One region of the Rhizobium sp. BK512 genome, then DNA from elsewhere that is predicted to be linked to it. Evidence: predicted binding sites of a transcription regulator. Region 1 holds the regulator's gene; each other region holds the start of a gene.
The links. Region 1 encodes LexA, which represses DNA repair genes until DNA is damaged. Its sites were predicted from a motif close to TGTTCNNNNTGTGTTCNG; they were not measured.
Positions count from the first base shown of each region.

Region 1 (4,577 bases):
ATGGCGATCATGCTGGTTGCCGTCTTCTTCGACCGGCCGTCTATCAGCCTCAGAAACGTGGCGCTGTCGGCTCTCGTGATCCTCGCGGTCTCACCATCGGAAGTGCTCGGACCGAGCTTCCAGATGTCTTTCGCCGCAACACTTGCCCTGGTCGCCGGATACGACCTCTGGAAAGGGCGGCCGATGAGGGAGAATGCCTTTGCCAAACTTCCGATCATGAAACCTTTCTTCATGGTCGGCAGCTTCTTCGGCGGTATTTTCCTGACGTCTCTCATCGGTGGTTTCTCGACGGCGCTGTTTTCGATCGAACATTTCCACCGGCTGACTGCTTATGGCCTGCCGGCAAATCTCGCGGCCATGCCGGTCATTTCCTTCATCGTCATGCCGGCCGGCATGCTGGCGATGCTGCTGATGCCTTTTGGTCTGGATGGCTGGCTATGGCCGGTGGCAGGCTTCGGGCTCGACCTGGTGATCGCCATTGCAAAGGCGGTGGCGGGGTGGGGCGGCAATATAGATGTTGCCCGCTTACCCGGCTGGTACTTTCCGGCAGCCGTCTTCGGCTTCCTGTTGCTGACCTTGCTCAGAACCCGGTTGCGGCATATCGGAACCGCGATAATCACTGTTTCAACGTTCGCTGTTGTGTTGCTTCCATCAGAAGCGGTGCCCGACGTCGCCATCTCGGAAGACGGCAGCCTGGTCGCTGTAATCGATGGAGAGGCAATGGCTTCAAACCGTGAAAAGCCGCCAGCCTTCATTTTCGAACAATGGCAGAGGGCACTTGCCATCGAAGAGCATCAGAAGCCGGTTATGCTTCAAGCAACCAAGACACCCACCATGTCAGATGGCAAAAGATTGCAGCTGTCACCCGATCAACAGAATGAAGCCAGAGAGGCAATGAGGCAGGCACTCGCCATCAGCCCAACGTCACGATTCTCTTGCCAAAAGCGCACCTGGTGTACCGCCTTGCTAGGCAATGGAAAGAAACTGACTGTCATCGAAAATGCTGCCTATCTCGGGCCGGCCTGCGATACGGCCGATATTGTCGTAACCCCTGTCCGATTGCGCTTGGACCGTTGTCGTTCCGGCGCGCTGCTCTTTACCGGCGAGACGCTACGCAAGACAGGTTCTGTCGAGCTTCGCTTCACAGATAGTGGAATCGATGTCGCAACCGCATTCGGCCCATTGCAACGCCCCTGGATGCGCCACCGCGCCTATGACTGGCGCAGCGATACATTCACAGACGCAAGCCAGTCACCGGTCAGTGATAGCGGCGAATGAGGCCGACAAGCTTTCCCTGAACCTTCACTCGATCCGGTGGGAAAATTCGGGTCTCATAGGCAGGGTTTGCAGCCTCGAGCGCAATCGATGCGCCCTTGCGGCGGAAGCGCTTGAGTGTTGCTTCCTCGTCGTCGACGAGGGCAACGACGATATCACCCGGGTTGGCGGTGCTGCCATTTCGGATGATGACGGTGTCGCCATCGAAGATGCCGGCTTCGATCATCGAGTCGCCGCGAACTTCGAGCGCATAATGTTCGCCGGAGCCGAGCATATCGGCAGGAACGGTGATGTCATGCGTATTGTTCTGGATTGCCGAGATTGGCACACCGGCAGCGATGCGGCCCATGACCGGGACGGAGACCGAGTTGCCGTTATCGGCAGCAGGCGCTGGTTTTGCCGGAGCCGGCGCTGCAACGGGCTGCGGCTTGCCGAGGCTGCCTTCGATGACGCTCGGTGAAAAGCCGCGACGTGGCTGCAGGCTGGGGCTGTAGGCCTCCGGCAGTTTGATGACTTCGAGCGCGCGTGCCCGGTTCGGAAGCCGGCGAATGAAGCCGCGCTCCTCAAGCGCCGTGATCAGCCGGTGAATACCGGATTTCGAGGCCAGATCCAGCGCATCCTTCATCTCGTCGAAAGACGGAGGAACGCCCGACTCCTTCATCCTTTCGTGAATGAAAAGAAGGAGTTCCTGTTGTTTGCGCGTAAGCATGGCGTGCACCCCAGTCTTGAAACAAATCCAGAACGGACACTATATGTTCCATATGTGTTCCGCAAGTAGCTAAATTTTCGTAAAACTTCTGTCCATTCTGGTGAGAATTTTATTTTTCTCGCGCCCGGGCCTTCGCGGCCTTGTCTCGCAACACCTGCTGAAGCACATCTCCTTGTGACTGTTGGAGGGGACCTAATGAGCCAAGATACGCTTGCAATCGATCATCTCGTTTTGCCGGTTACCGATATCGACCTTGCCCGCGAAAGACTTGGCAAGCTTGGTTTCACTGTGGCGCCGGATGCCCGTCATCCTTTTGGGACCGAAAATGCCTGCGTTTTCTTTGCCGACAAAACCTATCTGGAGCCCCTGGGTGTCGCGAGCGTCGAAGAGAGCGAGGGGGCAGCACACGATGGCAATGTGTTCACCGCCCGCAATCAGGCTTTTCGCTTCCGCTGCGGCAGCGAAGGACTGTCCGCGATTGGCTTTGCGACGGCAGATGCAAAGCACGAACATGCTCGATTCGTGAAGGACAGTATGAGTGCCGGTTCTGTGCTGCAGTTCGAGCGCCCTGTTAAAATGCCGGATGGCACGGAGAATATTGCCGGCTTCCGGCTCGCCTTCGCTGGCGACCTGCGGGCACCGGATTTCTTTCTCTTCGCAGTCGAACGCGTTAATCCGCTTCCTGCCGACCGGACCGCGCTTGAGACCCATGCCAATGGTGTCACAGGCATTGCCGAGATCGCGCTCGCGGCCCCCGAGCCGACAGCCTTCGGTGAGTTCGTTCGCTCCACGGCAAAGGGCGCATCTACTGAGGTCACGAGTTTCGGGCTGGACGTGCCCACCGGAAACGCAAAGATCAGCCTGATGACCCCGGAAGGTCTGGAGGCTTATTTCGATCTTGCCACGTCGGATACCGATCGTGGTCTGCGCGGTCGGGCGATCCGCTTTGCTGTCGGCGATCTGGCCGTGACAGAAGCGCATTTGGCTGCTAACGGGGTGACCTATACACGCAAGGGCAACCGTATTCTGGTGAAGCCTGCGCCCGGCCAGGGCGTACTCTTCGCCTTTGAGGAAACATCATGAGCTCTACTACCAACTCCGTGGTGACGGTCGGCGAAGGCGCCGGCAAGGTCACCTTCTCCAATGCTTCACGTCTGTCGCTGATTGCTGGCGCTTGCGAAATGGAAAGCCGCGACCATGCATTCATGGTTGCCGGCACATTGAAGGAACTCTGCGCCAAGCTCGGCATCGGGCTCGTCTACAAGACCTCTTTCGACAAGGCGAACCGGTCGTCCTTGTCGAGCAAACGCGGTGTCGGCCTTGAAAAGGGGCTGGAAGTTTTCGCCGATCTCAAGAAAGAACTCGGCATTCCGGTTCTGACCGACATCCACAACGAAGAACAATGCGCCGAAGTGGGTAAGGTCGTCGATATCCTGCAGATACCAGCCTTTCTGTCTCGCCAGACGGATCTCCTGGTCGCCGCTGCCAAGACCGGCCGCGTCATCAACGTCAAGAAGGGCCAGTTCCTGGCGCCTTGGGACATGAAGAACGTGCTCGGCAAGCTGAACCAGAGCGGCAATCCGAACATTCTGCTCTGCGAGCGTGGTGCGTCCTTCGGTTACAATACCCTGGTCTCCGACATGCGTTCCCTGCCGATCATGGCAGCAACGGGCGCCCCCGTCATTTTCGACGCCACGCATTCAGTCCAGCAGCCTGGCGGGCAGGGGGAAACCTCCGGCGGCGAGCGGCAGTTCGTGGAGACGCTGGCCCGTGCAGCCGTGGCCGTCGGCGTCGCCGGTGTCTTTATCGAAACCCATCAGGATCCTGATAACGCCCCCTGCGACGGGCCGAACATGGTCTACCTCAAGGACATGCCGCGACTTCTCGAGAAGCTTCTCGCCTTCGACGCGATCGCCAAGGCCGCCTGAACAGCGGGCGGCATCACGCTGCCGCCCGGGACGGGCGCTTTTCCTCCAGTGCGAAGCGGGAGAGCATGCGCCCGAGCTGGGACGCCTCGGTGCCGAGTTCCTGGCAGGCGGCGTTCGTTTCCTCGACCATGGCAGCATTCTGTTGGGTCACCTGATCCATCCGGTTGACGGCAGCGTTGACCTCGACAAGCGCGACCGACTGTTCCGAAGACGAGCGCACGATCGCTTCGATCAGCGCCGTCACCTGCAGCACTTGGCGGTCGATATCGCCGAGTGCCTCGCCGGTACGGTTGACAAGTGAAACGCCCGCGGAAACCTGTCGCGACGACGTCTCGACGAGAAGCTTGATCTCCTTGGCGAGATTGGCAGAGCGTCCGGCGAGCTCGCGGACTTCCTGAGCGACGACGGCAAAGCCTTTCCCCGCGTCTCCGGCGCGTGCTGCCTCGACACCTGCGTTGAGCGCTAGAAGATTGGTCTGAAAGGCGATCTCATCGATGGCGTTGATAATATCGCCGATCCTGACCGCTGAGTCCTCGATCTTCTCCATGGCAGTCACTGCTTCACGAACGATCTCGGCGGAATGCGCCGCGCTCTCCTTCGTGGCTGACATCATCGCATTGGCTTCATGGGCCCGCTCCGAGGAGTTTTTCACCGTGACCGTGATC
Region 1 covers NZ_JACIAS010000002.1:779,582-784,158, reverse strand. The annotation lists gene FHX06_RS09780 (ComEC/Rec2 family competence protein) at 1-1,278, shown strand, start outside; gene lexA (transcriptional repressor LexA) at 1,259-1,984, opposite strand; gene FHX06_RS09770 (VOC family protein) at 2,180-3,067, shown strand; gene kdsA (3-deoxy-8-phosphooctulonate synthase) at 3,064-3,912, shown strand; gene FHX06_RS09760 (methyl-accepting chemotaxis protein) at 3,926-4,577, opposite strand, start outside.

Region 2 (4,577 bases), on a different contig from region 1:
CACCTCCGTCGGGGTTTTCCACCTTGATCACGTCGGCGCCGAGATCAGCCAGCATCTGTCCGGCCCAGGGGCCGGCGAGCACGCGTGCGAGCTCGATGACCCGGATGCCCGCAAGCGGCGGCTTCTTCTTTTCGTCCTGCGTCATGTTCCTCCCAGTTTCCTCCCGGGCTTCTCCCATGGCTGTCGGATTTCAGGGCGCCCGCGTTGCCTCAGATGTATCGGATACGGGTTTGGAAGCAAAGCGCTGCTCACGCCAGATGATGTAGAGGCCCGACGCGATGACGATGAGGATGCCGAGCCATTTCAGTGCATCCGGGAAATCGCCGAAGACCAGCCAGGCAAAGGCGGTGGCCGAAACGATTTCCAGATATTGCAGCGGTGCCAGCGTTGAAGCCGGTGCGGCGCGATAGGCATAGGCGGCGAGGATGCCGGTGATGGCGGCGGCGATGCCCGTACCCAGCAGGTAGCCGAAGGCGGGAAGATCGGGCATGGTGGTGTCGATGATGTTGGAACCGCTGCCATAGCCGAAGAACAGGATGACGGCGCAGAAGAAGATGCCCCAGAGGCCGGTCTGGAACTGCATGGCCCAGGGATCTTCCCGGTGCGAGAGCACGCGTGTCATCAGCGCGAAGACGGCGATACAGAAGGCGCTGACGACGGGCAGAAGGGCAATATAGCCGACCTCTTCGAAGCTCGGCTGGATGATCAGCATGGCGCCGAGGAAGCCGACGGCGCAGGCGCTGTAGCGGCGCCAGCCGATGGTCTCCTTCAGGAAGATGCTGCCGAGGATCGTCAGAATGATCGGCTCGACGAAGAAGATGGCGATCGCATCGGCAACCGCCATGACCTTCAGCGTGGTGACGAAGCTTATCATCGACGTCGTGACCATGGCGCCGCGGATTGCATGATACCAGCTCTGCTTCAGCGAGAACTGGATCTTGGCGCCGCGCAGAAAGACGATGGGCAGCATGGTGAGCGACTGGATGACAAAGCGGAAGGCGGCGACCTCGGTGGACGAGATCGTTGCCGTTGCGAGCTTCGAGAAAATGTCGATCAGCGGCGAAATCAGGACCGAGAGCAGCATGAAAAGCAGGCCGAACGTCACTTCGGAGGAGGCGTGATGGGGGGTATAGCTCGGGCTTGTCATCTCAGTCCTTTCGCTCCGGACCGTTGCGGATCGCCTCGTCGCACCAGTCGGCCAAATCCGCTATTGCCGCGCCGGCGCCGATTTCGTTCAGCGTCTCATGCCGCATATCCTGATATATCTCAGTGCTGATACGGGAGAAGCCCTGGCTTTTCAAACGCTCTGACAGCCAGAGCACAGCTTTTCCATTGTTGGTAGCCGGGTCCTTTCCACCGCCGACCAGGTGAATCGGTATGTCCTTCGGCAGTCTGGCGAGTTGTTCCTTCGCGATGCCGCGGAAGGTGAGCGCGAAGACGTCCAACCACAGCGATACCGAAGCATCGAAACCGCAAAGCGGATCGGCGATATAGGCATCGACCTCGGCCGGATCGCGCGACAGCCAGTCGAACTCCGTCCGATGATTGGGGACGGACTTGCCCCAGGCGGAAAATGTCAACCTTGGCAGCATGTCACTCGGCACGTCGGAGCCCTTCAGCGCGCGCTCGGCAAGCAGGATCGCCTGCGCGGCGCGGCCGGAAAGGCCGACGGCGAAATTCGAATTCCAGATGGCGACGGCGGCGAAACGGCCGGCAAGATCGGCTGCGGCATTGAGTGCGATCAGGCCGCCCATTGAGTGGCCGAACAGAATGACGGGCAGGCCGGGGTGACGGCCCGTGGCGAAGCTGTGCACGGCGGCGATATCGCTGACGACGTGTTCGATGCCGTTGCGTCTCGCAAAGCGGCCGAGCGGCGCATCGGATGCGGTTGTCTCGCCATGGCCGCGATGGTCATGCGCATAAACGTGATAGCCTCTTGCCGCCATGGCCTCGGCAAAGCGCTGGTAGCGACGCGAATGTTCGGCAAGCCCGTGTGAAATCATCAGGATAGCTTGCACTCGTCCTTCTGCAGGCTGGTAGTGACAGGCAAGCGAAGCCCCGGCGTTTTGAAGCCGCAATGTCTCGGAAAACATGCATTCCTCCCGGGCCCAAAAGACCAGATATCAAGGCAAATGCAATATTGCGGCGTCGCTCATACACGAGAAAGCGTGCTTCCTGCTGCGATTCAGGGTTGCGCAAGTCACGGCTTCGTGCTTGTTTGTTCTTGTATTGTTCTTTGTCGGAACTATTTCGGGGCTAATAATGGTCAAGTTTCTACTCTCGGTTTCCATCCTGTTCCTCTCGCTGTCGTCTGTCGGCTCCGTATCCGCCGAAGAAAGCGGGCGAACGCGCTTCATTCTCGCCGCAAGCTGGCAGCCGGCATTCTGCCAGACCAATCAGAAGAAGGCCGAATGCGCCACGCAGAGCGGCGAGCGCTATGATGCCACCAATTTTTCTCTCCACGGTCTGTGGCCGATGCGCCAGGATTATTGCGGCGTGCCTGCCGAGCAGAAGGCCGCCGACAAGGACGGCCAGTGGACGGACCTGCCGTCAGTAGACCTTACAGCCGAGACGAAGACCGCTCTCGACAAGGCAATGCCCGGCACGCAATCCGGGCTCGAGCGGCATGAGTGGATCAAACACGGCACGTGCACCAAGATGAGTGCCGATGATTATTTTGCCACTGCTATCCACCTGATGGGCGATCTCAATGCTTCGGCGGTGCGCGATCTCTTTGCCGCCAATGTCGGCAAGACGCTGAAATCCGACGCGATCAAGGCGGCTTTCGACAAGAGCTTTGGGGCCGGTGCCAGCGACCGCGTGAAGATGAGCTGCCGGCGCGTCGGCAACAAGCGCGTGATCAGCGAACTGACGATCGGACTTTCGCAGGATGCCGTTTCGGCCCAAGCGAAGGAGAAGGGTCTCGGCGGGCTGATCCAGGGGGCAGGGCAGACGTCCTTCGGCTGTGACGAAGGCCTTGTGGATGCAGCCGGCTTCTGACGGAAACATGCCGAAATCCTGACGAAACAGGGTTTCGGCGTTGCCCGCGGGCGTGGTTTCGCCTACATAGCGGCCACGATTTCAAGTTTCCGCCCGGAGCATCCCAGCATGGCACGTCAGTTCATCTATCATATGTCCGGCCTCAACAAGGCCTATGGCAATAAGAAGATCCTCGAGAACATCCATCTTTCCTTCTATCCCGATGCAAAGATCGGTATTCTCGGCCCGAACGGCGCCGGTAAGTCCACCGTGCTGCGCATCATTGCCGGCCAGGACAAGGAATATACTGGCGAAGCCTGGCTCGCCGAAGGTGCGACGGTCGGCTACCTGGAGCAGGAGCCGAAGCTCGATCCGAACAAGACGGTGTTCGAAAACGTCATGGAAGGCGTTGCTTCCAAGACGGCGATCGTCGATCGCTACAACGAGCTGATGATGAACTATTCCGACGAGACGGCGGAAGAGGGTGCCAAGCTCCAGGACATCATCGACAGCCAGAACCTCTGGGATCTGGAAAGCCAGGTCGAGATGGCGATGGAAGCGCTGCGCTGCCCGCCGCGCGACGCCGAAGTCACCAGCCTGTCGGGTGGTGAACGCCGTCGTATCGCGCTCTGCCGCCTTCTGCTCTCGCAGCCGGACCTGCTGCTGCTCGACGAACCGACCAACCATCTGGACGCCGAAACCATCGCCTGGCTCGAAAAGCACCTGCGCGACTATCCGGGCGCCGTGATGATGATCACCCACGATCGCTACTTCCTGGACAACGTCACCGGCTGGATCCTCGAACTCGATCGCGGCCGCGGCATCCCGTACGAAGGCAACTACTCGGCTTATCTGCAGGCGAAGGCCAAGCGCATGCTGCAGGAAAACCGCGAAGAAGCCGGCCGCCAGAAGGCAATCAGCCGCGAACAGGAATGGATTGCTTCCAGCCCGAAGGCCCGTCAGGCCAAGTCGAAGGCGCGTATCAAGTCCTACGAGCAGCTGGTTGAGGCCGCCGAGAAGCAGCGTCCGGGCGACGCGCAGATCATCATCCCGGTCAGCGAACGCCTCGGCCAGGTGGTCATCGAGATGGAAGGCATCACCAAGGGCTTCGAAGGCCGCACGCTGATCAACGATCTGTCGATCAAGCTGCCGCCGGGCGGCATCGTCGGTATCATCGGTCCGAACGGCGCGGGCAAGACGACGCTGTTCAAGATGATCACCGGTCAGGAAAAGCCGGATGCCGGTTCGGTCCGCATCGGCGAGACCGTACATCTCGGTTATGTCGACCAGAGCCGCGACGCGCTCGACGGCAACAAGACCGTCTGGGAGGAAATCTCCGGCGGCGCCGAAATCATCAAGCTCGGCAAGTTCGACATGAATTCGCGCGCCTATTGCGGCGCGTTCAACTTCAAGGGCGGCGATCAGCAGCAGAAGGTCGGCAATCTCTCGGGTGGTCAGCGTAACCGCGTTCACCTTGCCAAGATGCTGAAGGCCGGCGGCAACGTGCTGCTGCTCGACGAACCGACCAACGACCTCGACACGGAAACGCTCGGTGCCCTGGAAAGCGCGCTGGAAGCATTTGCCGGTTGCGCCATCAT
Region 2 covers NZ_JACIAS010000001.1:566,793-571,369, reverse strand. The annotation lists gene FHX06_RS02920 (CaiB/BaiF CoA transferase family protein) at 1-145, opposite strand, end outside; gene FHX06_RS02915 (DMT family transporter) at 191-1,147, opposite strand; gene FHX06_RS02910 (alpha/beta fold hydrolase) at 1,149-2,093, opposite strand; gene FHX06_RS02905 (ribonuclease T2 family protein) at 2,263-3,000, shown strand; gene ettA (energy-dependent translational throttle protein EttA) at 3,109-4,577, shown strand, end outside.
Region 2: FHX06_RS02905 (ribonuclease T2 family protein) is a predicted target of LexA. The motif match lies at 2,220-2,237, and genes of this name have one in related genera.

Region 3 (4,577 bases), on a different contig from region 1:
GATGAGTGGCTTGATGGTCATGGCGTTCCCATAACGCATCTTTTCACACTAGGGAATCATCCGCCGGGCAGGGATTGCGGTTTTTTGCAGCGCCTGCCCGGTTTTCGTCGAGATTATCAGGCCGCGCGACGAGCGGCAGGGGCGGGCTGACGGCCTTCGGCACGTGCGCGGAAACGCTGCAGAAGCTCGATGAGGTTCTCGACCTCATCCTTCAGCCGACGGGTTTCGGCAGACGTACGCTCCACCATGCCGGAATTCTGCTGCGTGATCGTGTCCATGTTGCGGATTGCGATGCTCACCTCGTTGACGCCGGTTGCCTGATCGCGGGCGGCAGCGGCGATATCGGCGACGAAACTGTTGATGATGTCGATGCGGCTGATCATGTCGCTCAGCGCCTCACCAGTGCTGCTGACAATGTTGACGCCCTCGTTCACCTGCGTCGAGCTTTCGGAGATCAGGTTCTTGATCTCCTTGGCGGCATCGGCCGTGCGCTGGGCAAGCTGACGGACCTCCTGAGCAACGACCGCGAAGCCCTTGCCGGCATCACCGGCACGCGCAGCCTCGACGCCGGCATTCAGTGCCAGCAGGTTGGTCTGGAAAGCGATCTCGTCGATGACGCCGATAATCTTGGCGATTTCGGTAGAGGACTTCTCGATACCTGCCATGGCCGAAACGGCGCTGGTGACGAGTTCGCCGGAATTCTTGGCCTTCTGCTGCGTTTCGCGCACGGCGCCAGACGCCTTTTCGGCATTGGCGGCGGTCTGGCTGACGCTGACGGAGAGCTGTTGGAGGGCGGCCGAGCTTTCCTCAACACCTGCGGCCTGCTGAGCAGTGCGCAGGGCGAGGTCATCGCCCGCCGTGGAGATCACATCGGCGCCTTCGAGAATGTGACGGGACGTCGTGTGAACGGAGGTGAAGGAATCGCGCAGTGCGCTGACGGCCCTGTTGTAATCCTCGGCCATCCCGCGAAAATTGCCGGGCAGATCGGAAGGAAGCGTCGCTTCAAGGTCACCACGCGAAAGAGCTTCGAGGCCACGACGCAAATGCTCCAGCGCCAGTGCCTGATCGGCTTCGGCCCGGGCGCGTTCTTCTTCCAGAACACGGCGCTTCTCATCAAGCGCTTCCAGATAGACCGAGATCGAATAGTCCATATCGAGCATCGCCGCCTTGATGACGGCGGTCAGTTTTTCGGCGAGCGTCTTTCCCTGCTGGCGGGCAAAGAGCGAAGGCCACTGCTTTTCCATCAGGCCGCGGACGAGCTCGGACATGACAAGCGCATAGCCGCCTATATACCAGCGCGGCTCGAGGCCGATGCGGGCATGGGTGCGGCCGACGGCCGTGACACCATTCACATAGCTCTGGTCGAAATTGCCGCCGGAGAGATTGCCCCAATGTTCCTGCTGGCGCTTCTTGGCATGACCCATATGGGCCTTGTCGGAAAAGAAGCTCGCGACGGCCGGGGTCTTGGCGAGCTTGCCATAGAACTTATCCAGGGCGCCGCCGAGCAGCTCCGAGATTGCCGGGCGCAGTTCCCGCAGGTTCTTGCGTGCCTCATCGTCGAGCTCAATGAAGTCAAGGCGCTGCCTGAGGGCATTGTCGGTCTGCTGGGAAGTCATGGGGATCTCTATCTGGCGGGGATGCGGAGGGAAATTACCGCGCCAGATTTGGCGAATATGGTTTAGCAATGGTTAAGTGTACTCGCTAATTTTTCTTCCATTCCAGTGGGGTAGCCCGACAATATGCCACAGGACAACGGGGATTGTTCACGTTTTGATCTAGATATCGGCGGTTATTTTGTTATGGTGCGGCATGACCATGACATCCGACTCACTCACCATTTCCCTGCCCGTGCTAAGCCCTGGCGTGCTTGCGTTTGCTGGTGGCACGCTCGCCGTCGTCATTCTCGTGACGATTGTGTTTGCGTTGCGCAATGCCGGCATTCGCCGCGAGGAGGCGGAGGAGGCCAATCTTCGTGCTGCCGAAAGCGAAGCCCGCATGGCCGAGCTTCTGAAAATCCAGGCGGAGATGCAGGGACGCATTTCGACGATGGCCGAGGTTTTCGGTTCAAGGCAGGCAGAGCTCAACCATGCGATCAACCAGCGGCTCGATGGCATGACGCAGCGCATGAGCTCGACGCTGACCGAGCAGACGAAATCGACGCATGACAACCTGCAGAAACTACAGGAACGGCTGGCTGTCATCGATGCCGCCCAAAGCAATATCCAGACACTCGCCAAGGATGTCGTCGGGCTGCAGGCCATTCTTTCCAACAAGCAGACGCGTGGTGCCTTCGGCCAGTCGCGCATGGAGACGATCGTCGCCGACGGCCTGCCCATGGGCGCCTATGCTTTCCAGCAGACGCTTTCGAATGGCTCGCGACCGGACTGCACGATCCGGATGCCGAACGGTGCACCGCCGCTGGTGATCGACGCGAAATTTCCGCTCGAAGCCTGGAATGCGATTCGCGATGCCGGCGGGCCGGATGCTGGCAAGCTAGCCGCACAGCAGTTTCGCCGCGACATGGAAGTCCATATCAAGGATATTTCCGAGAAATATCTGATTCAGGGGGAAACACAGGATACGGCTTTCCTCTTCGTTCCCTCGGAATCGATCTTTGCCGAAATTCACGAAAATTTCGAGGCGATCGTGCAGAAGGCTCACCGCGCGCGGGTCGTCATCGTCTCGCCCTCGCTCCTGATGCTGTCAATCCAGGTCATTCAGGCCGTACTGAAAGACCAGCGCATGCGGGCGCAGGCGCATGTCATCCAGGGAGAAGTCACCCTCCTCATGGACGATCTCGGCCGGCTCGACGAACGCGTACGCAAGCTGCAGGGACATTTTTCCCAGACGCAGCGCGACGTGGACCAGATCATCACCTCGGCGGACAAGCTCACCAAGCGGGGTGCAAAGATCGAAGCGCTGGAATTTGAAGCAGGCGGCGACGGCAAGCCGGCGCGCGAGAACGAGGCGCCGGCCAAATCTGTCGAAAGCCGTACTGGACTGCTCAAGCTCAGGGTAGTTGACGAGGAATGATCGCTTCGGCAGTGTCGCGGCCCGAAGCAAGGGACGGACATGCCATGATTACAGTTTTCGGCTCCATCAACATGGACCTCATCGCCACGACCGAACGCCTGCCGAAGCCCGGCGAAACGGTTGCCGGCAACAGTTTTGCGACGGCTGCCGGCGGCAAAGGCGCCAATCAAGCGCTCGCCGCCCGGCGGGCTGGACGTTATGTCCATATGGCGGGTGCTGTCGGAAAGGACGCGTTTGCCGAAGGTGCGCTTGAACTTCTCGACGGCGCCGGCACCGATCTTTCCCGCGTCAGGCGTGTCGAGGGACCGACTGGCACTGCCCTCATTCTCGTCGGCGGCGATGGTGAGAACATGATTGCCGTTATTCCCGGCGCAAATGGCAAGGTCGACGGCGCCAACGCCGAGGCTGCCGTCAATGCCATGAATGAGGGCGATATCCTGATGCTGCAGCTCGAGATTCCGGTTGAAGCGGTCGAGCGTGCGCTTGCCACCTCTCGCGCCAAGGGCGTCACGAGCATTCTCAATCTCGCTCCACTCATTCCAGATGCACCGCGCCTTGGGCGGCTCGCCGATATCGTCATTGCCAACGAGACCGAATTCGAGCGGCTGGCGGGACGGGAAAACATGAGTGCCGGTGACCGTGAGGCTGCTTTGGAGCGTCTTCATGCGGAGACCGGCCAGACCCTGATCGTCACGCTCGGCGGTGATGGCGTCATCGCGATCCGGGATGGTCAGATCGCCCGCGCGCAAGGCCTCGTCATCGAACCCGTCGATACTGTCGGCGCCGGCGATACGTTCTGCGGTTACTTCGCGGCAAGCCTTGATGAAGGGCTGGATTTCGACTCGGCGCTCCGCCGCGCAGCGGTCGCCGGCTCGCTCGCCTGCCTGAAGCCGGGTGCACAACCGTCTATACCGCTCGCAGCCGAAGTCGCAGACAGAATATAGTCCAGTCCAACTGCGAATAACCCATGAAACGCCACCCCTAGTTTTGGGGCGGCGTTCCGGTTTTGCTGCCGAAACATAGCAAATTTCATTCAAATTTAAGAGGTTTCTGGCGATCTTTCTCGCGATCGCACCTCGTCCATCTTCGAGGCGGTTCAACCCCTGTGGCTGCTCCATGACGAAGCATGCCTTACCCGCTGTGCCGAAGAATGGCCCTTCGGCGCGTCCTGCCCGAGGAACACATGTTCATTTTCAGAATGAAATCGCTTGCGGCGAAACTCATTGTCATTACCGGTGCCGCCATCGCACTGGTGCTCGTCGTTTCAAACCTCTTCCTCATCGACCAGACCCGTAGCCGCGTTCAGACCCTCACGCTGGATCAGGCCAATTCGGAAGCCAAGTCGATCGCCAACGAGATTGCCGCCAATGTCGGCGAGCTTGCGAGTGCTGCCCGCACCATGTCGGGCGTCGTCGGGCGCGGACACGAGGGCAAGATCCTCGACCGCAAGGGCATCATCAATATTCTGAAAGCCAACCTCGAACAGAATGCTTTCGCCTTTGGCAGCTGGTTCTGCGAGCAGCTCGGCGCATTCGACGGCAAGA
Region 3 covers NZ_JACIAS010000004.1:400,557-405,133, reverse strand. The annotation lists gene def (peptide deformylase) at 1-21, opposite strand, end outside; gene FHX06_RS17175 (globin-coupled sensor protein) at 117-1,616, opposite strand; gene FHX06_RS17170 (DNA recombination protein RmuC) at 1,810-3,033, shown strand; gene FHX06_RS17165 (ribokinase) at 3,078-3,977, shown strand; gene FHX06_RS17160 (methyl-accepting chemotaxis protein) at 4,217-4,577, shown strand, end outside.
Region 3: FHX06_RS17170 (DNA recombination protein RmuC) is a predicted target of LexA. The motif match lies at 1,761-1,778, and genes of this name have one in related genera.